DNA from 4 places in the Streptomyces sp. NPDC057137 genome. Region 4 is predicted to be linked to each of the others. Evidence: riboswitches for the same ligand, from Rfam matches in the RefSeq annotation. Region 4 holds a riboswitch; each other region holds the start of a gene.

Region 1 (5,437 bases), 370 kb from region 4:
GAGTCGGCGCTCCTCGACCTCCTCGGACAGCACCTGGACGTGCCCGTCGCGGCACTCCTCGGCGACGGGCAGCAGCGCGACTCCGTACGCGTACTCGGCTACCTCTTCTACGTCGGTGACCCCGACCGGACCGACCTGGAGTACGCCCGTGAACCCGGCGCGGCCGAGGACTGGTACCGCGTCCGGCACGAGGAGGCCCTGACACCCGAGGCGATCGTGCGCCAGGCCGAGGCCACCCACGAGCTGTACGGCTTCCGGGACTTCAAGCTCAAGGGCGGTGTCCTGGACGGCGCCGAGGAGGTCAAGGCCGTACGCGCCCTCAAGGACCGCTTCCCCGAGGCCCGGATCACCCTCGACCCGAACGGCGCGTGGTCGCTGCGCGAGGCGGTCGAGCTGTGCCGGCCGCTGGTCGGCACGCTCGCCTACGCGGAGGACCCGTGCGGAGCCGAGGACGGCTACTCCGGGCGGGAGATCCTGGCCGAGTTCCGCCGTGCCACCGGTCTCCCCACGGCCACCAACATGGTCGCCACCGACTGGCGGCAACTGACCCACGCCCTGGCCCTGCAGTCGGTCTCCATCCCGCTGGCCGACCCGCACTTCTGGACCATGCAGGGCTCGGTCCGTGTCGCCCAGCTCTGTCACGCGGCCGGTCTGACCTGGGGCTGCCACTCCAACAACCACTTCGACATCTCCCTGGCCATGGTGACCCACTGCGGGGCCGCGGCCCCCGGCGACTACAACGCGCTCGACACCCACTGGATCTGGCAGGAAGGCCTGGAGCGGCTCACCACGGCCCCGCCACGCATCGTCGACGGCGAGATCGCCGTCCCCGACGCTCCCGGGCTGGGAGTCCGGCTCGACATGGACCGGCTCCTCGCGGCCCACGACCTCTACCGGGAGAAGGCACTCGGCGCGCGCGACGACGCCGCCGGGATGCGCTACCTGGTCCCCGACTGGAAGTTCGACGCGAAGCGCCCCTGTCTGGTGCGCTGAACGCCCGGGGGCACGCGACGCGTGCCCCCGGGCCCGTCGGGTCAGGAACCGTCGGCGGCCAGCTGCGCGCGGATCTCACGGGCGGCGGTGACGAGGTTCTCCAGGGAGGTCCTGGTCTCGGGCCAGCCGCGGGTCTTGAGTCCGCAGTCCGGGTTCACCCAGAGCCGGTCGGCGGGGATCGCCTCAAGTCCCTTACGAAGAAGGGCGGTTGCCTCTTCGGCGCTGGGGATGCGGGGGGAGTGGATGTCGTAGACGCCGGGTCCGGCTTCACGCGGGTAGCCGTGTGCGGCGAGTTCGCCCGCGACCTGCATGTGGGAGCGGGCCGCTTCGAGGCTGATGACGTCGGCGTCGAGGTCGTCGATGGCCTGGACGATGTCGCCGAACTCCGCGTAGCACATGTGGGTATGGATCTGCGTCTCCGGACGGACGCCGGCGGTGGTGAGGCGGAACGACTCGGTCGCCCACGCCAGGTAGTCGGCGTGGTCCGACGAACGCAGCGGCAGCGTTTCGCGCAGCGCGGGCTCGTCGACCTGGATCACCGAAGTGCCCGCCGCCTCAAGGTCGTTGACCTCGTCGCGCAGGGCGAGTGCGACCTGGCGGGCGGTGTCGCCGAGCGGCTGGTCGTCGCGGACGAAGGACCAGGCGAGCATCGTGACGGGGCCGGTGAGCATGCCCTTGACCGGCCGGTCGGTGAGTGACTGCGCGTACGACGTCCAGCGCACCGTCATCGGCTCCGGGCGCGAGATGTCTCCGGCGAGCACCGGCGGACGTACGTAACGCGTGCCGTACGACTGGACCCAGCCGTGCTGCGTGGCGACATAGCCGGTCAGCTGCTCCGCGAAATACTGGACCATGTCGTTGCGTTCGGGCTCGCCGTGCACCAGGACGTCGATACCGGTCTTCTCCTGGAAGGAGAGGACATCGCGGATCTCCTCCTTGATCCGCTCCTCGTAACCGGCGGTGTCGATCAGCCCCTTGCGCAAGTCGGCCCGCGCGGTGCGCAGTTCGGTGGTCTGCGGGAAGGACCCGATGGTGGTCGTGGGCAGTAGCGGCAGATTGAGGTGCGCCCGCTGGGCGGTGGTGCGCTGGGCGTACGGCTGCGAGCGCCGGCCGTCCGCGTCGGTGACGGCCGCGGTACGGGCGCGCACGGCCGGGTCACGGGTGAGCGCCGAGCCCGCGCGGGAGGCGAGAGCGGCGCGGTTGGCGGCGAGTTCGGCGGTGATCGCGCCGGTGCCCTCGGCCAGGGCGCGGGCCAGCGTCGCGACCTCGGTGCTCTTCTGGCGGGCGAACGCCAGCCAGTGGGCGATCTCCGGAGCGATGTCGCTCTCGGCGGTGGCGTCGAGCGGGACGTGCAGGAGGGAGCAGGAGGCGGCGACGTCCACCTGGTCGGCGAGGCCGAGGAGCGTGCCGAGGGTGGCCAGCGACTTCTCGAAGTCGTTGATCCAGATGTTGCGTCCGTTGACGACACCCGCGACCAGGCGCTTGCCGGTCAGCCCGCCGACGGCCGCGAGGTCTTCGAGATTCGCGGCGCCCGATTCGGTGAAGTCCAGGGCCAGGCCTTCGATCGGGGCCTTGGCGAGCACCGGAAGCGCGTCGCCGAGCCGCCCGAAGTAGGAGGCGACGAGCAGCTTCGGCCGGTCGGTGGCGCCGCCCAGATCGCGGTAGGCGCGGGTGGCGGCGTTCAGCTCGGCCGGGGTGCGGTCCTCGACCAGCGCGGGCTCGTCCAGCTGCACCCAGTCGGCGCCGGCGGCACGCAGGTCGGCCAGGACCTCCGCGTACACCGGCAGCAGCCGGTCCAGCAGCGTCAGCGGCTCGAAGTCCGCGGCCACGCCCGGCGCGGGCTTGGCCAGCAGGAGATAGGTGACGGGGCCGAGGAGCACGGGCCGGGCGGTGAGGCCGAGCGCGAGGGCTTCCCTCAGCTCGGCGACCTGCTTGGCGGAGTCGGCGGCGAAGACCGTGTCCGGCCCCAACTCGGGGACGAGATAGTGGTAGTTGGTGTCGAACCACTTCGTCATCTCCAGCGGCGCCACGTCCTGCGTGCCGCGCGCCATCGCGAAGTATCCCTCCAGCGCGTCGGCGTCGACCGCCGCACGGTGCCGCGCGGGAACAGCGCCGACCATGACGCTGGTGTCCAGCACATGGTCGTAGTACGAGAAGTCACCGGACGGCACTTCGTGGATACCGGCGTCGGCCAGTTGCCGCCAGTTCGAACGGCGAAGATCGGCGGCGGTCCTCCGGAGCGCGTCGGCGTCGACGCGGCCCTTCCAGTAGCCCTCGATGGCCTTCTTCAGTTCGCGGTTCTGTCCCTGGCGGGGGTAGCCGTACACGGTGGCCCGTGCTGCCGCGGCTGCGGACTGCGCTGTCACGGAACTCTCCTTCGCGAGATGTGTCCTGAACATCCCGGAGACGGGACGCGGACGCGAAGGGACGACCGATCGTGCGGACGCCTCGCGCGATTGCCACGCGTGCCGCTCGATATGTACGCCGACCCGCCCACGAGGTCACCGGAATGGCCGCGCGCGATCGGTCGCGCACGGGCAACGGGCAGGTCTTCGGACTCGTGGGCCCGTCTCGTATCGGTTACGAGACACCTACTGGCCGTCGCTTCCCAGACCCGGCCGGGCCCAGTGCGTATGACGGCGGTCGTTCCCACTCACCGCTGCGGGGCAGTCCCGGATTCCCACCGGGTTCCCTCTTACGACGTCCTGCCTGGCGGGCAGGAGCGAACCAGCTGCACTGAACAGCCTACGGGGGACGGACGGCGCCCACACACCGCTGCCCACAATCCGGACGTGATCCCGGAGGCGATCCCGGACGCGGGACGTGGCGGGCGGCCCGAAGCGGATATCAGCAATTGGACGGCGATCGGATCGCCCGTGGCAGCCATTAACCTGCGCACATGGCTCACGGTATTCCCAGCACAAGAGCGGACCGCGCTCTGTCCATCCGCGACCTCCTCGCCGCGGGCGGCCGTAGCTACTCCTTCGAGTTCATGCCGCCGCGCAGCGCGGCGGCCGAAGCCGGGCTGTGGACGGCGATCCGACGGCTGGAAGCACTGTCACCGGACTTCGTCTCGGTGACGTACGGCGCCGGTGGCTCGACGCGTGGCCGCACCATCGGCATGACCGGGCGGATCGCCCAGGAGACGACGCTCACCCCGGTCGCCCACCTCACGGCGGTCGACCACAGCGTCGCGGAGCTGCGTAACATCCTGGGCCACTACGCCGACCAAGGCGTCCGCAACATCCTCGCGCTGCGCGGCGACCCGCCCGGCGACCCGCTGGGCTCCTGGACGAAGCACCCGCAGGGGGTCGAGTACGCGGCCGAACTGGTCGAGCTGATCAAGGAATCCGGCAACTTCTGCGTCGGCGTCGCGGCCTTCCCCGAGATGCACCCGCGCTCCACCGACTGGGACATCGACATCCGCCACTTCGTCGACAAGTGCAGGGCCGGAGCCGACTACGCGATCACCCAGATGTTCTTCGACGTCGACGACTACCTGCGCTTCCGCGACCGGGTCGCGGCCGCCGGTTGCCCGACGCCGATCATCCCGGAGATCATGCCGGTCACCACGATCCGCTCACTGCGCCGCATTCCGAGCCTCAGCACCGCGGTCTTCCCGGCGGGGCTCGCCGAGCGGATGCTCGCCGTCGAGGACGACCCCAAGGCGGTCAGGGCGCTCGGTATCGACCACGCCACCGAGATGTGCCGTCGGCTGATCAGCGAGGAGGCTCCGGGTCTGCACTTCATGACCATGAACTTCTCCAAGGTGACGACGGAGATCTACCAGAATCTCGACCTGCGGCAGGAGCCACCGACGAGATGATCTCACTCCGTGAAGTGCGCGACAGCGACATGAACATCTTCTGGGAGCACCTGTCCGACCCCGCGGCGCAGCACGTGGCGGCGGTCACCAGGAAGTACCACTACGACCGGGGGCACTTCGACGACCACTGGGCGAGGATTCGTGCCAGCCCGGATGTGCTGATGCGTACCGTGCTCGCCGACGAGGAGGTGGTCGGTCATGTCGCGGTGTACGGGCCTCCGGACGAACGCGAGGTCACGTACTGGATCGGCCGGGCGCACTGGGGCCGGGGGGTCGCCACGGCGGCGCTCGCGGCACTGATCGACCTTGTGGGAACGCGGCCGTTGCACGCCCACGCGGCGGCGGACAACACGGGCTCGATCCGCGTACTGGAGAAGTGCGGCTTCGTCATCACCGGACAGGGGAGGGGCTTCGCCCAGGCCCGCGAAGGCGAGATCGACGAAGTTCTCCTCACCTTGAGCTGAATTCGGCGGGGGTTCGTCCCCGGGTCGGTGACGCCGCCCTGGCCGCTGTCGAGGTGCCCGCGACGTTGTTGACGAGCAGAGCGATGTCCCCGTGCCGGTCAAGCGTGTGGCCCACCAGGCGGGCCAGCCCGCCGGGGTGGCCAGGTCGATCTCC
Region 2 (5,437 bases), on a different contig from region 4:
GAGCATCATCCTGATGTACGCCCTCGCCGGCGTGGTGATCTTCTTCATCATGCGGGCACTCGGCGAACTGCTCCTCTACCGGCCGGTCTCCGGCTCGTTCGCGGAGTACGCCCGCGAGTTCCTCGGCCCGTTCTTCGGATACGTGACCGGCTGGACGTACTGGCTCATGTGGATCGTGACCGGCATGGCCGAACTCACGGCGGCGGCGATCTACATCCACTTCTGGTTCCCCTCGATCCCGCAGTGGGTCAGCGCCCTCGTCTTCCTCGTGGTGCTCTTCGGCGTCAACCTGATCTCCGTCAAGATCTTCGGCGAGGTCGAGTTCTGGTTCTCGATGGTCAAGGTCACCGCCATCATCGGCATGATCGTCATCGGCCTCGGCGTGCTGACCCTCGGCTTCTCGGACGCGGGCGAGACCGCCACCACCGGCAACCTCTGGCAGCACGGCGGCATCTTCCCCAACGGCATCGGCTCCAGCCTGATGACCCTCCAGGGCGTGATGTTCGCCTACCTCGCCGTCGAACTCGTGGGCGTCACGGCGGGCGAGTCCGAGAATCCGGAGAAGACGCTCCCCAAGGCGATCAACACGCTGCCTTGGCGCATCATCGTCTTCTACGTCGGCGCGCTCACCGTCATCCTCGCCGTCGTGAAGTGGACCGAATTCAGCGAGGGCGAGAGCCCGTTCGTACACGCCTTCGCCAAGATCGGCATCCCGCTCGGCGCCGGAATCGTCAACTTCGTCGTGCTGACGGCGGCCCTGTCGTCCTGCAACTCCGGCATGTACTCCACCGGCCGGATGCTGCGCGACCTCTCCGCCAACAACGAGGCGCCGAAGGTCCTGGGCAAGCTCAACTCCCGCCGGACGCCGGCGTTCGGCATCGCCGCGTCCGTCGCGCTGATGGGCATCGGCGTCGTCCTCAACTACATCGTCCCCGAGAAGGCGTTCCTCTACGTCACCTCGGTCGCCACCGCCGCCGGTATCTGGACCTGGATGATGATCCTCGTCAGCCATATCAAGTACCGCTCCGCCGTGGTCGCCGGGCGGCTGCCCGCCTCCTCGTTCCCGGCCCCGGGCGGCTCGGCGCTGAGCTGGGTGGCGCTGGTGTTCCTGTCGTTCGTGACCTGTCTGATCGCGTACGACTCCGAGGCCCGGGTGTCGCTGTACGTCGGCGCGATCTGGGCGGTGTTCCTCGGCGGCGGCTGGGCGCTGCTCAAGCGCCGTAACCCGGAACTCGCGGCGGCCGGTGCGCGGGAGCCGCGTGATCCGGAGGGCCCGCACGAGCCGGAGTACGCGAAGGTCTCCGACTGACGCCGACGCCGACGCCGGGCACTTACGGCGGCGGTCCCACATGCCGTCTCACGCACTGTCTCACCAGGTGGCCTCCGTGTCTCAGACGCGGAGGCCACCTGCTTATCCTTCACCTCATGCTGACCATCACCCAGGCCCTCTACGACCAGATCGTCACCCACGCACGCGCGGACCATCCGGACGAGGCGTGCGGCATGGTCGCGGGCCCGGAGGGCAGTGGGCGGCCCGAGCGTTTCATCCCGATGCTCAACGCGGCCCGCTCACCCACGTTCTACGAGTTCGACTCGGCGGACCTGCTCAAGCTCTACCGGGACCTGGACGACCGGGACGAGGAACCGGTGATCGTCTACCACTCGCACACGGCGACCGAGGCCTACCCCTCCCGCACGGACATCACCTACGCCAACGAGCCCGGCGCCCACTACGTCCTGGTCTCCACCGCCGACACCGACGACGCGGGCCCCTTCCAGTTCCGCTCGTACCGCATCGTGGACGGCGAGGTCACGGAGGAAGAGGTCGAGGTCGTCTGAGAAGATGACGCGATCCAGGGCGGCAGGACCCAGGAAGCCGGTGTGAATCCGGCACGGTCCCGCCACTGTGACCAGGGCCTTCGCGCGAGCGGGGCCCCGGAAGCCAGGAACTGACCTGTCGCCCTTCTCCCACCATGCCAGGGGACGCGGAAATCCCCCGGAGGAGGCCCAGTCATGTCCTCGCGGCGCCACGCCCTCATACCGGCGGTCCTGCTTCCGCTGCTGCTCCCGCTCGCCGCCTGCTCAGCCGGCGCGGACCCCGTCCGCAGGGCCGGAGCCCCGGCCGACGGATTCCCGTACACCGTCACCAACTGCGGTGTGAAGACCACCTTCGAGGCACCCCCGAAGCGCGTGGTCACCATGAACCAGCACGTCACCGAGATCATGATCGAACTCGGACTCACCAAGTCCCTCGTCGGCACCGCCTGGCTGGACGACAAGGTCCTGCCCGCCTACGAGAAGGCGTACAAGAGCGTCCCGGTCGTCGCCAAGGAGTACCCCTCCAAGGAGAAACTCCTCGCCGTCAACCCCGACTTCGTCTACGGCGGTTACGCCAGCGCCTTCGCCGCCAAGGACGGCCGCACCCGCGACGACCTCAAGGGCGCCGGCATCGACACCCGGCTCAACCTGGAGAACTGCACCGAGGGCAGGACCTCCATGGACGACGTCTTCCGCGAGGTCGAAGAGGTCGGCCGCACCTTCGGCGTCGCCGACCGCGCCGCGAAGTGGACCGCCGAGGCACGCACCACCCTCGCCACCACGGCCGCCGGTCTCCAAGACGTGAAGCCGGTCTCGGTCTTCGTCTACGACAGCGGCGACAAGACCGCGTTCACCGCGGGCGGCAAGGGCATCGGCAACGAGATGATCGACCGGGCCGGCGGTCGCAACGTCTTCGCCGACCTCGACAAGTCCTTCGGCGACGCCACCTGGGAGCAGGTCGTGGCGCGCGGGCCCGAGGCGATCGTCATCTACGACTACGGCTCCACCACCGTCGCGCAGAAGAAGAAGCGGCTGCTGGAGGACCCCGTACTGAAGGACGTCCCGGCGATCAGGAACAAGCGCTTCGCCGTCCTGCCGCTCTCCGACGCCGTGCTCGGCGTCCGCGCCCCGGCCGCCGTCCAACGGCTCGCCTACCAACTCCACCCGGAGGCGGGCGAGTAGGCGCGCCGCGATGAGCTGTCAGACCCCGCCCGCCCGGCGGCGGCTGAGGCACGCGCTCGTCCTCGGCGGCCTCATCGCGGCCCTCGCCTGCGCCGTCGTCGCCGGGCTCGCGCTCGGCTCGGTCCGCATCCCGCCCGGCGAGGTCGTCACGATCCTCACCGGCGGCGCCGAGCCCAGCCCCTTCCGCACGATCGTCCTGGACGTACGGCTGCCGCGCGTGCTGCTCGGCGCGGTCGTCGGCGCCGGGCTGGCCGTCGTCGGTACGGTCCTCCAGGCCCTCGTACGCAACCGGCTGGCCGACCCGTTCCTGCTCGGGATCTCCTCGGGGGCGTCCACCGGCGCCGTACTCGTCCTGGTCTTCGGCATCGGCGGTGGCATCGGCGGCGGGATCACCACCACCGTCGCCATGCCGGCCGCCGCCTTCGCCGGCTCGCTGTTCGCGATGGCCGTCGTCTACGCGCTCGCCCGGCGCGGCGGCACGATGACCGGCGGGCGGCTCGTGCTGGCCGGGGTGACCGTCTCGTACATCCTGTCCGCGCTCACCACACTGATCCTGGTGGTCTCCGCGCGGCCCGAGCACTTCCAGGAGGCGCTGTTCTGGTCGCTCGGCGGCCTCGGCAGCGCCCGTTGGGGCTCGCTCGTCGTCCCGGCCGTCGTCCTCGTCGCCGGGACCGCCGTCCTGATGGCGCTCGCCCGGCCGCTGGACCTGCTGCTGGTGGGGGAGGAGGGCGCGACCGTACTGGGGCTGGACACCGCGCGCTTCCGCGCCGCCGTGTTCGTCCTCGCCTCGCTGGTCACCGGGGTGATGGTGGCCGCGAGCGGCGCCATCGGCTTCGTCGGGCTGCTCGTGCCGCACGCCGCGCGGATGGTGGTCGGGGCGTCGCACCGGCCGCTGCTGCCGGTCGCCGCGCTCGGCGGGGCGGTCGTGCTCGTCGTCGCGGACCTCGCCGCCCGTACCGTCGCCGCGCCGCAGGACATCCCCGTGGGCGTCCTCACCGCGCTCATCGGCGGCCCGTTCTTCCTGTGGCTGATGCGCCGCCGCCCCGAAGGAGCCCCGGTATGAGCCCCGATACGAGTGCCGGTACGAGCGCCGCTACGCGCCCTCGTAAAGCGGCATTGCGCGTCGAGGGGCTGTCGTACGGGATCGGCGACGGCCGGCACCTCGTCGACGCCGTCGACCTGACCGCAGCCCCCGGCGAGACCGTCGGCCTCGTCGGCCCCAACGGCAGCGGCAAGACCACCCTGCTGCGCTGCGTGTACGGCACGCTGCGCCCCACCCACGGCCGGGCGCTGCTGGACGGCGACGACCTGCACACCATGAAGGCCAAGGCGCGCGCCCGGCGCGTGGCGACCGTCCCGCAGGACGGACAGACCGACTTCGAACTGACCGTCCGCGAGGTCGTCGCCATGGGCCGCTCCCCGCACCGGCGCTTCTGGGAGGCGGACACGGCGGCGGACACCGCACTGGCCGACGCCGCGCTGGAGCGCGTCGGCATCGCCCCGCTCGCGGAGCGCGCCTTCCCGTCCCTCTCCGGCGGCGAACGCCAGCGCGCCCTCGTCGCCCGCGCACTGGTCCAACGGCCCGCGCTGTTCGTCCTGGACGAGCCGACCAACCATCTGGACATCCGCCACCAGCTCGAAGTCCTCTCCCTCATAAGGGAGTTGGGGACGATCAATCTGCTGGCCCTGCACGACCTGAATCTCGCCGCGTACTACTGCGACCGCCTCTACGTACTCAAAGCGGGTACGGTTGTCGCCTCGGGAACCCCGGCGGAGGTCCTGACCCCCGCCCTTCTGGCCACGGTCTACGAGGTCGAGGCGGAGGTCACGCCGCACCCCCGGACCGGCGCCCCCACCGTCGTCTATCTGCCCGAGCACCGGCCCGAGCGACTGCCCGGGTGACGGCCCAGTCCACCTGACGAACACCGAACGTCCATCAGTTGAGATCACATACCGGGATGCGGACCGGGAATCGATACGATGACCCCATGGTTTCCCACGACGTGAGCGACAAGACCCCAGGCGATCTCCTGGTGGCGCGCCTGCACGTCGATCTGTGCCGACTCGCCAGCGCCATGTGTACGGCCGGCGCTGCCGCCTGAGTCGCGGCAGGACGCCCATCCCGAGCACCACCCCCCGCGCGGGGGCAGAGCCGCGCGCCCGTCACGCCTCTTTTCCGACAGGAGCCCACGCCATGGCCATCGAGGTCCGCATTCCGACCATCCTCCGCACCTACACCGACGGAGCCAAGGCCGTCGAGGGCAGCGGTGACACCATCGCGGCCCTGCTCACCGACCTCGAAACCCGCCACACGGGCATCCGCGAGCGCATCGTCGACGGCGCCAACGGCGACCAGCTGCGCCGCTTCGTGAACGTCTACCTGAACGACGAGGACGTCCGCTTCCTGGACGGCATCTCCACCAAGCTCGCGGACGGC
Region 3 (5,437 bases), on a different contig from region 4:
CGATGGTCGGCGTCTCCAGGAACAGGTTCAGCGACTGGCTCTGGTCGAGGAACGGGGTGCGCGCCGCCGCCATGTCGATCAGGCCGCGCTGCGGGATCTCCCACGCCGTGCGGTACAGCTCGCGCACATCGGCCGGGATCCAACTGAAGCCCGCCACCGAGCCGTTGGACTCGCGCAGCGCCTCGCGGGACTGCGCGTCCCACACGCCGAGGCGCTTCAGCTCCGCCACCAGATAGGCGTTGACCTGGAGGAACTCACCCGACAGCGTCTCGCGCTTGAAGAGGTTGGAGACCTGCGGCTCGATGCACTCGTACACCCCGGCGATCGACGCGATGGTGGCCGTCGGCGCGATGGCGAGCAGCAGGGAGTTGCGCATACCGGTCTTCGCGACCCGCGCGCGCAACGCGTCCCACCGCTCGGGCCAGTTGAGCGCCACGTCGTAGTGGTCCGGGTGCAGCACGCCGCGCGCGGCGCGGGTCTGCGACCAGGCCGGCAGCGGGCCCTCGCGTTCGGCGAGGTCGCAGGACGCCTCGTACGCGGCGAGCATGATCCGCTCGGCGATACGGGTGGAGAGCGCGGCGGCCTCGGCGGAGTCGAACGGCAGCCGCTTCTTGAAGAAGACGTCCTGGAGGCCCATCACGCCCAGGCCCACGGGGCGCCACTTGGCGTTGGAGCGGCCGGCCTGCTCGGTCGGGTAGAAGTTGATGTCCACGACCCGGTCGAGGAAGGTCACGGCGGTGCGGACGCTCTCGTCCAGCCGCTCCCAGTCCAGCTCCCAGCCCTCGCCCTCGCCGCTCTCCGTGACAAACGCGCCGATGTTGACCGAGCCGAGGTTGCAGACGGCCGTCTCGCCGTCGTCCGTGACCTCCAGGATCTCGGTGCAGAGGTTCGAGGAGTGCACGACGGTGCCGGGCTCGGCGGTCTGGTTCGCCGTACGGTTCGACGCGTCCTTGAAGGTCATCCAGCCGTTGCCGGTCTGCGCCAGGGTGCGCATCATGCGGCCGTACAGCTCACGCGCCGGGATGGTCCGGCGGGCCTTGCCCGCCGCCTCGGCGGCGCGGTACGCCGCGTCGAAGTCGTCGCCCCACAGGTCGACCAGCTCGGGCACGTCGGAGGGGGAGAACAGCGACCAGTCGCCGTCCGTGTCGACCCGGCGCATGAACTCGTCGGGGATCCAGTGCGCGAGGTTCAGATTGTGCGTACGGCGGGCCTCCTCGCCGGTGTTGTCGCGCAGCTCCAGGAACTCCTCGATGTCCGCGTGCCAGGTCTCCAGGTAGACGCAGGCCGCGCCCTTGCGCCGGCCGCCCTGGTTGACGGCGGCGACGGAGGAGTCGAGCGTCCGCAGGAACGGCACGATGCCGTTGGAGTGCCCGTTCGTCCCCCGGATCAATGAACCGCGGGCGCGGATACGGGAGTACGAGAGGCCGATGCCGCCGGCGTGCTTCGAGAGACGGGCCACCTGGTGGTAGCGGTCGTAGATCGAGTCCAGCTCGTCCAGCGGGGAGTCCAGCAGATAGCAGGACGACATCTGGGGGTGGCGGGTGCCGGAGTTGAAGAGGGTGGGGGAGGAGGGGAGGTAGTCGAGCCGGCTCATCAGGCCGTACAGCGCGGCGACTTCGTCCACGGCGGCCGGGGAGTCGTCCTTGGCCAGGCCGGACGCGACGCGCAGCATGAAGTACTGCGGCGTCTCGATGACATCGCGGGTGATCGGGTGCCGGAGCAGATAGCGGCTGAAGAGGGTACGCAGGCCGAAGTAGCCGAAGCGGTCGTCGCCGGCGGGGTCGATCAGCGCGTCGAGCCGGGCTGCGTGGCGCGTGACGAACGCGGCCGTACGGTCGGCGATCAGGCCCTCCGCTTGGCCCACGGCGACCGAGGAGGAGAACGAGAGAGCGCCCTGGCCGGCGGCCTCGTCCGCGATGGTGCGGGTGAGGAGGCGGGCGGCGAGCCGGGAGTAGGCGGGGTCCTCGGAGATGAGCCCGGCGGCGGCCTCGGTGGCGAGTTCACGCAACTCGGCCTCGTCCGACGCGGCGTTACGGCCCCGGAGCGCGGCCGCGGCGACCTTGCCGGGGTCCGTGTCGGTCAGGTCGGCGGTGAGGTCCGTGAGGAGCCGCAGAAGGCTCGTCCCGGGCCCGTCGGCCTGCCGGTCGGCGGGTACGGCCGGAACGGCCGTACCCCGTCCCCGCTCGGAGATCGCTGAAGCCGGATCGGCTGGCGCGATGGTCACGTGGTGCTCTCCCTCGCTCGGCTCTGGGCCACGGGGGAGGGGCACGGCGGCGCACGCCCGCGTACGCCGGCCCGGAAGCGGGCAGCGCGCGGTGCGGCGTCCACCGGCCCAACCTCGAGGCCCGGACGTCTCGGCATCCGGATCGGTCGAGCCGGATGCGCCGTCGGCAGGTGCTCGGACTCGCGGGCGCGCAAAGCGCACCACAGCACACCGTTGCGGGACAGTTCCGGATTTCCACCGGATTCTCCTGCGGCGACAACAGACTTGAGCATACATGTGGGGCCCGTTGGGAGCGGCACCCCCCACATGTTGTGTCGCGGGTGTTCGGCCTTGCCCTGAATCGGCCCCGAAACGCCTTAGATTTCCAGGCTGTACGTGAGCAGGGACAGCCCCGGGATGGGCGACCAGTCGCGTTCCGGGGTCCGTACGAAGCCCAGGCGCTCATAGATCCGGTGCGCGCCCAGCATCGACTTCTGCGTGGACAGCCGCACCCGTACGCACCCCTCGGTGGCCCGCGCACGCTCCACACACGCCCGCACCAGCGCCCCGCCGACACCCCGTCCCCGGGCGGCCGGCGCGACGGCCAGCATGCGGAATTCGGCTTCCCCGTCCCCGGCCAGATCGGCCCACGCGGACGGGCCGGAGACGTGGGCCACCCCACCGAGCACGCCCCCGTCCGCGTCGACGGCCACGAGCACCTCGGCCCCGGCGGCCCGCGCCGCGACGTCCCGCAGGGTCGCCAGATAGGGGTCGTCCTCCCCGAAGTCCAGCAGCCCGTCGTCCAGATAGGCCCGCGCGGTTATCTCCCCGAGCACGTCGTACTCGGCGGTCTCGGCCGCCCTGATGGTGAAGTCGGCCTCCGGCCGTGTCGTCTGATCCATCCGTGCAGTGTGCGACACGGCGCGAACCCGGTGCGTCCCCGCCCCCGCACGTCGAAGGGCCGTCGTACCCCATCGGGATACGACGGCCCCTCACGCGCTCAGCAGCAGCGGAACCCTTCCCTCGGGTCCGCCTCTCTCGCGTCCATCCGGTCGCGTTCGAACGCGCGGCGGGTCTTGATCTGTGCCGTCGGGTCGCAGGCGCGGGTGTGGGCCACGTAGTGGTCGTACGCCGACTCGCCCGTCAACTCACGTACGTACCAACGGATCCGGCCCACCGCGTGCCGTACCTTCGCCGCCGAGATCGCCGACGTCATGACGGATCCGCCCCGGAGGACGCCCCCGCCCCGGCCCTCGTCGATGCCTCGGCCGCCGCCAGCTCCGCCTTCTCCTCCTTCGTCGGGATCAGGCCCGCCGGTGCGACCAGTTCCGACTTCACGTACGGCGTCTCCGACAGCTTCACGCTCTCCGGGTGGCGGATCGCCTTGTAGCAGACCCGCGCCGCGTCGGCGATGACCACGAGGATCAGGATCGCGAAGACCGCCGAAAGGACGCCGTCCACCGTCGAGTTGGTGACGACCGTGTGCATGTCGTCCATCGTCTTCGCCGGCGGGATCACCTCGCCCTTGTCGATGCCTGCCTGGTAGACGTCGCGCTGGGTGAAGAAGCCGACCCTCGGGTCGTCGGAGAAGATCTTCTGCCAGCTCGCGGTGAGGGTGACCGCCGCGTCCCAGGCGAGCGGAACTCCCGTCACCCAGGCCCATTTGAGCCGCCCGGACTTCACCAGCAGCGTCGTGCACACGGCGAGTGCCACCGCCGCCAGGAGCTGGTTCGCGATGCCGAACAGCGGGAAGAGCTGGTTGATGCCGCCCAGCGGGTCGTGCACGCCGACCCAGAGGAAGTAGCCCCACGCGCCGACGACCACGGCGCTGGCGAACCAGACGCCCGGCTTCCAACTGACCTGGCGCATGGGCTTGTAGACGTTGCCGAGCATGTCCTGGAGCATGAAGCGCCCGACGCGCGTTCCCGCGTCCACCGTCGTGAGGATGAACAGCGCCTCGAACATGATGGCGAAGTGGTACCAGAACGCCTTCATCCCCGCGCCGCCGACGACGGACGAGAAGATGTCCGACATGCCGAGCGCGAAGGTCGGCGCGCCGCCCGTACGGGACAGCAGGCTGGCCTCCTCGACGTCCTTCGCCGCCTGGGCGAGCTGGTCCGGCGAGATGGTGAAGCCGAGGTTGGCGACCGCCTGCGAGGCGGACTCGACCGTGCCGCCGATGACTCCGGCGGGGGAGTTGACCGCGAAGTACAGACCCGGGTCGATGATGCACGCCGTGATCATCGCCATGATCGCGACGAACGACTCGGTGAGCATCGCGCCGTACCCGATCATCCGGATCTGGGTCTCCTTCTGCACCATCTTCGGCGTGGTGCCCGAGGAGACCAGTGCGTGGAAACCGGACAGCGCGCCGCACGCGATGGTGATGAAGACGAACGGGAACATCGAACCGGCGAAGACCGGACCGTCACCCCGGCTCGCGAACTCCGTGACCGCGTCCATCTTCATCGTCGGCAGCGCGACGACGACACCGACCGCCAGCAGCGCGATCGTGCCGACCTTCATGAAGGTCGACAGATAGTCGCGCGGCGCCAGCAGCATCCAGACCGGCAGAACGGAGGCGAGGAAGCCGTACACGATCATCCAGATGACCAGCGTGCCGGCCTCCAGCGTGAACGTGTCCGCGAGCGAGGACTCGGCGACCCAGCCGCCGGCCACGATCGCGAGCAGCAGCAGCGCCACGCCGATGAGCGAGACCTCGCTGACCTTGCCCGGCCGCAGCACCCGTAGGTACACGCCCATGAAGAGGGCGATCGGGATGGTCATCGCGATGGAGAAGACACCCCACGGCGAGTCGGCCAGCGCGTTGACGATGACCAGTGCCAGCACGGCCAGCAGGATGATCATGATGAGGAAGACCGCGATGAGCGCGGCGGCGCCGCCGAACGGGCCTATCTCGTCACGGGCGATCTGGCCGAGCGAGCGGCCGTCGCGGCGCGTGGAGAAGAAGAGCGTGACCATGTCCTGGACCGCGCCCGCGAAGATGACGCCCGCGACGATCCAGATCGTGCCCGGCAGATAGCCCATCTGGGCGGCCAGCACCGGCCCGACGAGCGGTCCCGCGCCCGCGACGGCCGCGAAGTGGTGCCCGAACAGCACGCGCCGGTCGGTGGGGTGGAAGTCGACACCGTTGTCGAGGCGCTCGGCGGGTGTGGCCCGCGTCTTGTCGACCTTCAGCACGCGCCGTGCGATGAATCTGGAGTAGAAGCGGTA
Region 4 (5,437 bases):
GCCACGAACGTCCCCCCGCCACCGATGGCGTTCATCGTTCCGGCGACGGCACCGGCCAGCAGGACGAGCACAATGTCGGGCACCCGCCGAGCATCACCCCGCGTCCGGTGGGCGCACAATGCGTCATTTCTGTACCCAGCCTAAGGCTGTGCCATAGGCTGGGACAGATGCGCTACGACTTGGACGACCTGCGGCTCTTTCTCGACATCCTGGCGGAGGGATCGATCACGGGAGGTGCCCGCCGGGTGCACCTGAGCCTGCCGTCGGCCAGCGCGCGGGTGCGCGCGCTGGAGCACAACGCCGGTGTCGCGCTGCTGATCCGCGGTCGCCGGGGCGTGCGACCCACCCCGGCGGGTACGACACTGGCCCGCCACGCGCGCGACGTCCTCGCCCAGACGGCCCGGCTGGAAAGCGCCGTGGCGAGCTACACGCGGTCCCCGACCGCTCCACTGACCCTGTTGGGCGGTGGCTCGGCCATCCAGGGATTCGTGCAGCAGGCCCTGGTCTCGTTCCTCCGCGCGCACCCGGACGTCGACGTCCGGGTCTCCGAGAGCCGCACCCCGCAGACCGTGCGGACGCTGACCGACGGCGAGGCCGACCTGGGGATCGTCATCGACGACGAGGAGGCCCGAGACTGCGGCCTCGACATGGAACCCCTCGGCGACGACTCGCTTGTCGTGATCGGTCAGGCCGGCGGGATTCTCGCCGGGCGGACCGGGCTGACGTACAGCGAGGTCGCCGAGCACCCTCTCGTCGGGCTCGACGCCGACTCCTCGCTACGACGCTGGATCGAGAAGAACCTCGGCCCGCACGCCCCGGTGGTGCGCTACCGCACCACCGTCGCCGGCCTCAACGTCCTCGTCGCCCTCGCCGCCGCCGGGGTCGGACTCGCCGTCGTACCGCGTCGTACGGTCGACCCCCACCTCCCGCTCGACGTGTGCGAACTGGAGGACCCGTGGGCGCGCCGTCTCCATCTGCTGGCCTGGGGCGCGAAGGCCGCCCGGACCTCGTCGACGGCCAAAGCCACTGCCACAGCTGAAGCCACAGCCGCGCTCGCGGAACACCTGCGCCGCGCGGCGTTCTCCGAGCCGGCCTCCGGCAGGGAACACCCCGACGGCCAGGCTTGACCGTCTCCGCCGACGTAACCGCCGCAACCGACCCAACCGCCGTGCCCGGCCGGTCAGTTACGGCGCCACACCGTGCCGCGTCGCTCGTACTCCAGCACCGTCTCCACCCGCTGGGTGAGCTGCGCGCCCACGAACCGCTCCACCAGCCAGAGCGAGACCTCCAGCCCGGAGGTGATGCCGCCGCCGGTGACGAGGTCGCCGTCGTCGACCACCCGCGCGTCGATCACCGTCGTGCCCTGGGCGGCCAGATCCGCCTTCGCGCCCGCGTGGGTGGTGGCGTTGCGCCCCTTGGTGAGACCCGCGGCCGACAGCACCATGACGCCCGTACAGATTCCCACGGGCAGCGCCTCGGACGCGGCCAGCCGGCGCAGGAATCCCTGGTCGGCGATGAGCCTGTTCACACCCGGCCCGTCCTTGGCGGTATAGCCGCCGCCGGGGACCACGAGCACATCCGCCTCGTGCGGTGACCAGCCCTTGGCCACCTCGACCTTGGTGCCGTAGGTACAGGTGACCGTGGACGGCCGCCCGGTCGTGACCATCGTCGTCGTCAGTGCCCCGCCACTCATCCGCCCGGCGAGCCCCAGCACTTCCACCGGGGCGATGAAGTCCTGCTCCTCCACGCCGTCGAACATCAACACCTGCACACGAAGCGGATTCGCCGCCGAAACCGCGGATGCCGTGGAGCCCTCAGATGCCGCGGATGCCGCCGATGCGGCCGACGCCGCCGACACACCCCCGGCCGCCGCGCCGACGGACAGTGTCGAAGCACGCAAGAACGTACGCCGTTCCATGACCAACCTCCGTAGATTGCCTTCCTGTTCACATGTCGGCCGGCGTACGTATCCAGTTCCCGGCCAGGCCCGACACCGCCGGACCCGGCCGGGAACGACGAGGGTTCAGCTGCCGTAGCGCAGAGAGATCGTGTCTCCGGCGTTGATCGTGGCGCCGCGTGTCGCCGTGGTGGCCGCGCCACCGTCGATGCTCAGCTTCCACGACGAACTGCCCGCGTTCGCCTTGCCGTTGAGAGCCGTGATCGTGCCCGTCCCGGTAGTCGGCGTGACACCGGTGACACAGCCCGACGGGGTCGCGGCGCTCGCCGCGGCGTTCAGCACCGCACCGAGGGTGGTCGTCGTGCCGGCCGGGGTGAGGGCGACCGAGCAGACCTTCAGCGACGTGCCGTCGTCGACGGTCACGGCAAGGCTGGTCGCCGTACCCGCCGTGAACGTGCCGGTGGCGACCCAGCGCGGCGCGCCTGTCGTGGTCGGGACCGGAGGCGCGGCGGTGAAGCCGGCGCCCGCGACGGCGCGCAGACCGTCGATCGACGCGTACGCGGACGGACTCGTGTCGCTCGGCAGGTACTTGAAGCCGCCGCCCGGGTTGAACTGCTGGGCGATGAGGAAGTCCACGGGCGTCTTGCCGGCGGAGGTCAGGAAGTCGCCGGTCTGGGGGTTGATGCCGCAGGCGTTGAGGCCGGAGACGGCCCAGCCGTTGGAGTCGGTGTTGGGACCCCACATCGCGTTGAACGCGCCCGTGGTGTTGATGAGTTTGCTCTTGAGGAACGCCTTCGCCTGGACGACGTCCGGGTCGGTGGCGGGCACGCCGGACACGCACAGCGCGGCCATGGACGCGCCGGTCATGTCGATGTCGCTCGGTCCGGCGAGCGCCGTGGGATCGCCCTCCGCCTTGCTGTAGTTCCAGCCGCCGTCGTTGTGCTGATTGGCGCGGACCCGGGTGACCGCCGCGTCGAGCAGCTTCTGCGGGACCCGCTGTGCCCCGGCCTGCGTCCTGGCGCCGGCGAGCGCGAGCGCGGCGAAGACGGTGCCGTTGTAGTTGGCGGAGGGGCCGAAGTAGCCGGGCTCGGCGTTCTGCCAGTACGCGTAGGTGTCGGCGATCAGATTGCGGCCCGCGGAGATCCGGGCCGGGTCGATGCCCGCGGCGTACGCGTTGAGGATCCCCCGCTCGTAGTCCGTCACGACGGGGGCGCCGCCGGGCCAGCCCGTCGCGGCGAGGTGGTTGCGGTAGACCGTACGGGCGTTCTTGGTGGCGTCGCCGCCGGGTGTGACGTCCACGGCGGCCGTGCCGGCGGCGGCCAGCGCGCTGAAGGCCCATTCGTTGGAGAGCCCGCTCCCGGCGTAGGAGCCGTCGGCGCCCTGCAGGGATCTGAGATAGCTGACCCCGTTGGTCTTCGAGGTGGCTATCTGGGCCGGTGTCGTCGTGGCGAACGCGGGGAGCACGGTGAGCGCGAAGGCGCCGAGCGCGGCGGGCACCGCGAGCGCGACGCGGCGGGAGGACGGCGGACGGTACGACATGGCCTGCTCCTGGGATGAGGGGGACGCCGGCCAGGCGTACGCCTCCGAGCAGGGCCGCGCCGGGCGGGAACCGGGCGGTGCCGTGACGGGAGAACGACGAACGGGCCGCCGTCCAATCGCGTGGTACGGCTTCCTGTGCTGCTCTGCCGCTGGGCATTCGGGCTCGGCACGGCCTCCAGCCGTGTCATACCGCTGCGCGTCAGCCCCGGAGTCTCACCGGGTTCCCCCACTCGGCAGTCGGGGAGGCTACCGGAGCGCCGTCGGTCCGCCAAGAGCGCCTGATCCGGCGGGCCTTGGCCGGGCGTGGACGGCGCCGAACAGCCCTGGACGCGGTGCCTGGGGGAGACGTACCCCACCTTGACGCTCTGTGTGAACGCGTGTTCCACTTCGCCTGATTAGTCGCTCGACACCCAGGGGAAGCCGGTCGAAATCCGGCGCTGACCCGCAACCGTAGGCCCGTCAACTCCTTGACGGGCGAGCCGGATTACCTGGGTGGGAGATATTCAGCGAAAGACGCCGTCGCGGACTACGGCGTGGTTCGGACGGCTTCCCCGGCGTCAGCCGTGGGCCTTCGGTCACGCACGGCTCCGCCTCGGGTGACACAGGGGGCCGTGGTGGTGACCGGGAAGAGATCAGACCGTCGCGTGGGGGCGAGACTCCTCTCACTGCCGGCCGCCCTGCTGCTGACGATCGGCCTGGGCACAGCACTCGTGACGACGGCCGCCCCGGCCGCGGCCGATCCCATCGGCGACTGCACCGCCACGACCGGCGCCGTGGTCGCCGTCGACTTCGGCGACTGGGGCGGGGATGTCGTACGGGGCTGCGACACCACCTTGACCACCGGCATGGAGCTGCTGCACGACGGTGGATTCACCACCACCGGCACGGTCCACGACGGCCCCGGCTTCATCTGCCGCATCGGCCACGACAGCTTCAAGGGCGGTGCGCAGCACCCCACTCCGGCCGATGAGGCATGCCGGCTCACACCGCCGGCGGACGCCTACTGGTCGTACTGGCTCGCTCCCGTCGGGCAGGACCACTGGACGTACAGCCCGCTCGGCGCTCTGAGCCAGCGGCCCAAGCCGGGCGAGGTCCAGGCGTGGGTCTTCGGCCCCACCGACATCGGCGGCAGCACCGGACAGCCGAGCTTCACCCCGGCGGAGATACGGCCTGGCGGCGGCGGGGATCCGGACCCCGGCGAGAGCACTCCGCCGCCGGTCGAGCCGGGAACGGTCGACACCGAGGCCGCCGCCGGCTGGCTCACCGGCCGGCTGAAGGACGGCGACCACATCTTCGACGAGGGCGCCGAAGGCCCGAACCATCTCCAGACCGCCGAGACGGCGTTCGCCCTCGCCGCCGCGAACGGGCGCGGCGCGACGCTCGACAAGATCAAGGCGTATCTCACCGCGCACACAGCCGAGTTCGCGTATCCGCAGGGCACCGACAAGGCACCCGATCCCAAGGCCGCGGCCCGGCTCGCGCTGCTCGCCGAGATCTCCGAGGGCGATCCGCGCGACGTCGGCGGACACGACCTCCTCGGCGATCTCGCCGCGAACATCTGCGCGAACGGCCCGGAGAGCGGGAGCGCGCCCGGCTGCTCCGCCAAGGGCGACTTCACCGAAGCCGGTTCGACCGACGCGCAGGCACTGGCCGTCCTCGCCCTGCTGCGGGGGGACATGGAACCGCCGGCCGGCACGGTCTCCCGGCTGGCCGCCCTGCAGTGTGTCAACGGCGCCGTCACCAGCGTGCTGATCCGGCCGGGCGAGTTCTGCGAGGGCGACGCGGGCACGACCGCCCTCGTGGCGCTCGTCCTGGAGCGGGCGGGCGGCCACGGCGACGCCGTGGCCAAGGCCCGTGACTTCCTCAAGAAGTCCCAGCGGGACGACGGCAGTTACGTCGCCTACGTCGGGTCCGCCGTCGGCGATGTCGCCATGACCGCCACGGCGTCACAGGCGCTGCGCGCGCTGGGCGACACGACGCGGGCCGACGCGGCGATGTCCT

What was found. Region 4 has a riboswitch for cobalamin ahead of ACFT9I_RS00465 (hypothetical protein). Riboswitches for the same ligand answer to the same signal wherever they lie in the genome.
Region 1: another riboswitch for cobalamin. It lies ahead of metE (5-methyltetrahydropteroyltriglutamate--homocysteine S-methyltransferase); the one in region 4 lies ahead of ACFT9I_RS00465 (hypothetical protein).
Region 2: another riboswitch for cobalamin. It lies ahead of ACFT9I_RS12120 (ABC transporter substrate-binding protein); the one in region 4 lies ahead of ACFT9I_RS00465 (hypothetical protein).
Region 3: another riboswitch for cobalamin. It lies ahead of ACFT9I_RS30515 (ribonucleoside-diphosphate reductase subunit alpha); the one in region 4 lies ahead of ACFT9I_RS00465 (hypothetical protein).

The regions. Positions count from the first base shown of each region.
Region 1 covers NZ_JBHUUW010000001.1:493,160-498,596, reverse strand. The annotation lists gene ACFT9I_RS02130 (enolase C-terminal domain-like protein) at 1-993, shown strand, start outside; gene metE (5-methyltetrahydropteroyltriglutamate--homocysteine S-methyltransferase) at 1,035-3,359, opposite strand; cobalamin riboswitch at 3,519-3,740, opposite strand; gene metF (methylenetetrahydrofolate reductase [NAD(P)H]) at 3,893-4,819, shown strand; gene ACFT9I_RS02115 (GNAT family N-acetyltransferase) at 4,816-5,283, shown strand.
Region 2 covers NZ_JBHUUW010000011.1:46,671-52,107, forward strand. The annotation lists gene ACFT9I_RS12110 (amino acid permease) at 1-1,309, shown strand, start outside; gene ACFT9I_RS12115 (Mov34/MPN/PAD-1 family protein) at 1,426-1,839, shown strand; cobalamin riboswitch at 1,839-1,973, shown strand; gene ACFT9I_RS12120 (ABC transporter substrate-binding protein) at 2,014-3,000, shown strand; gene ACFT9I_RS12125 (FecCD family ABC transporter permease) at 3,011-4,063, shown strand; gene ACFT9I_RS12130 (ABC transporter ATP-binding protein) at 4,060-4,902, shown strand; gene ACFT9I_RS12135 (putative leader peptide) at 4,989-5,102, shown strand; gene ACFT9I_RS12140 (MoaD/ThiS family protein) at 5,195-5,437, shown strand, end outside.
Region 3 covers NZ_JBHUUW010000053.1:2,961-8,397, reverse strand. The annotation lists gene ACFT9I_RS30515 (ribonucleoside-diphosphate reductase subunit alpha) at 1-2,224, opposite strand, end outside; cobalamin riboswitch at 2,372-2,503, opposite strand; gene ACFT9I_RS30510 (GNAT family N-acetyltransferase) at 2,581-3,105, opposite strand; gene ACFT9I_RS30505 (YbdD/YjiX family protein) at 3,204-3,407, opposite strand; gene ACFT9I_RS30500 (carbon starvation CstA family protein) at 3,416-5,437, opposite strand, start outside.
Region 4 covers NZ_JBHUUW010000001.1:122,615-128,051, reverse strand. The annotation lists gene ACFT9I_RS00480 (sulfite exporter TauE/SafE family protein) at 1-83, opposite strand, end outside; gene ACFT9I_RS00475 (LysR family transcriptional regulator) at 168-1,127, shown strand; gene ACFT9I_RS00470 (DJ-1/PfpI family protein) at 1,181-1,918, opposite strand; gene ACFT9I_RS00465 (hypothetical protein) at 2,024-3,436, opposite strand; cobalamin riboswitch at 3,567-3,710, opposite strand; cobalamin riboswitch at 3,803-3,948, shown strand; gene ACFT9I_RS00460 (prenyltransferase/squalene oxidase repeat-containing protein) at 4,081-5,437, shown strand, end outside.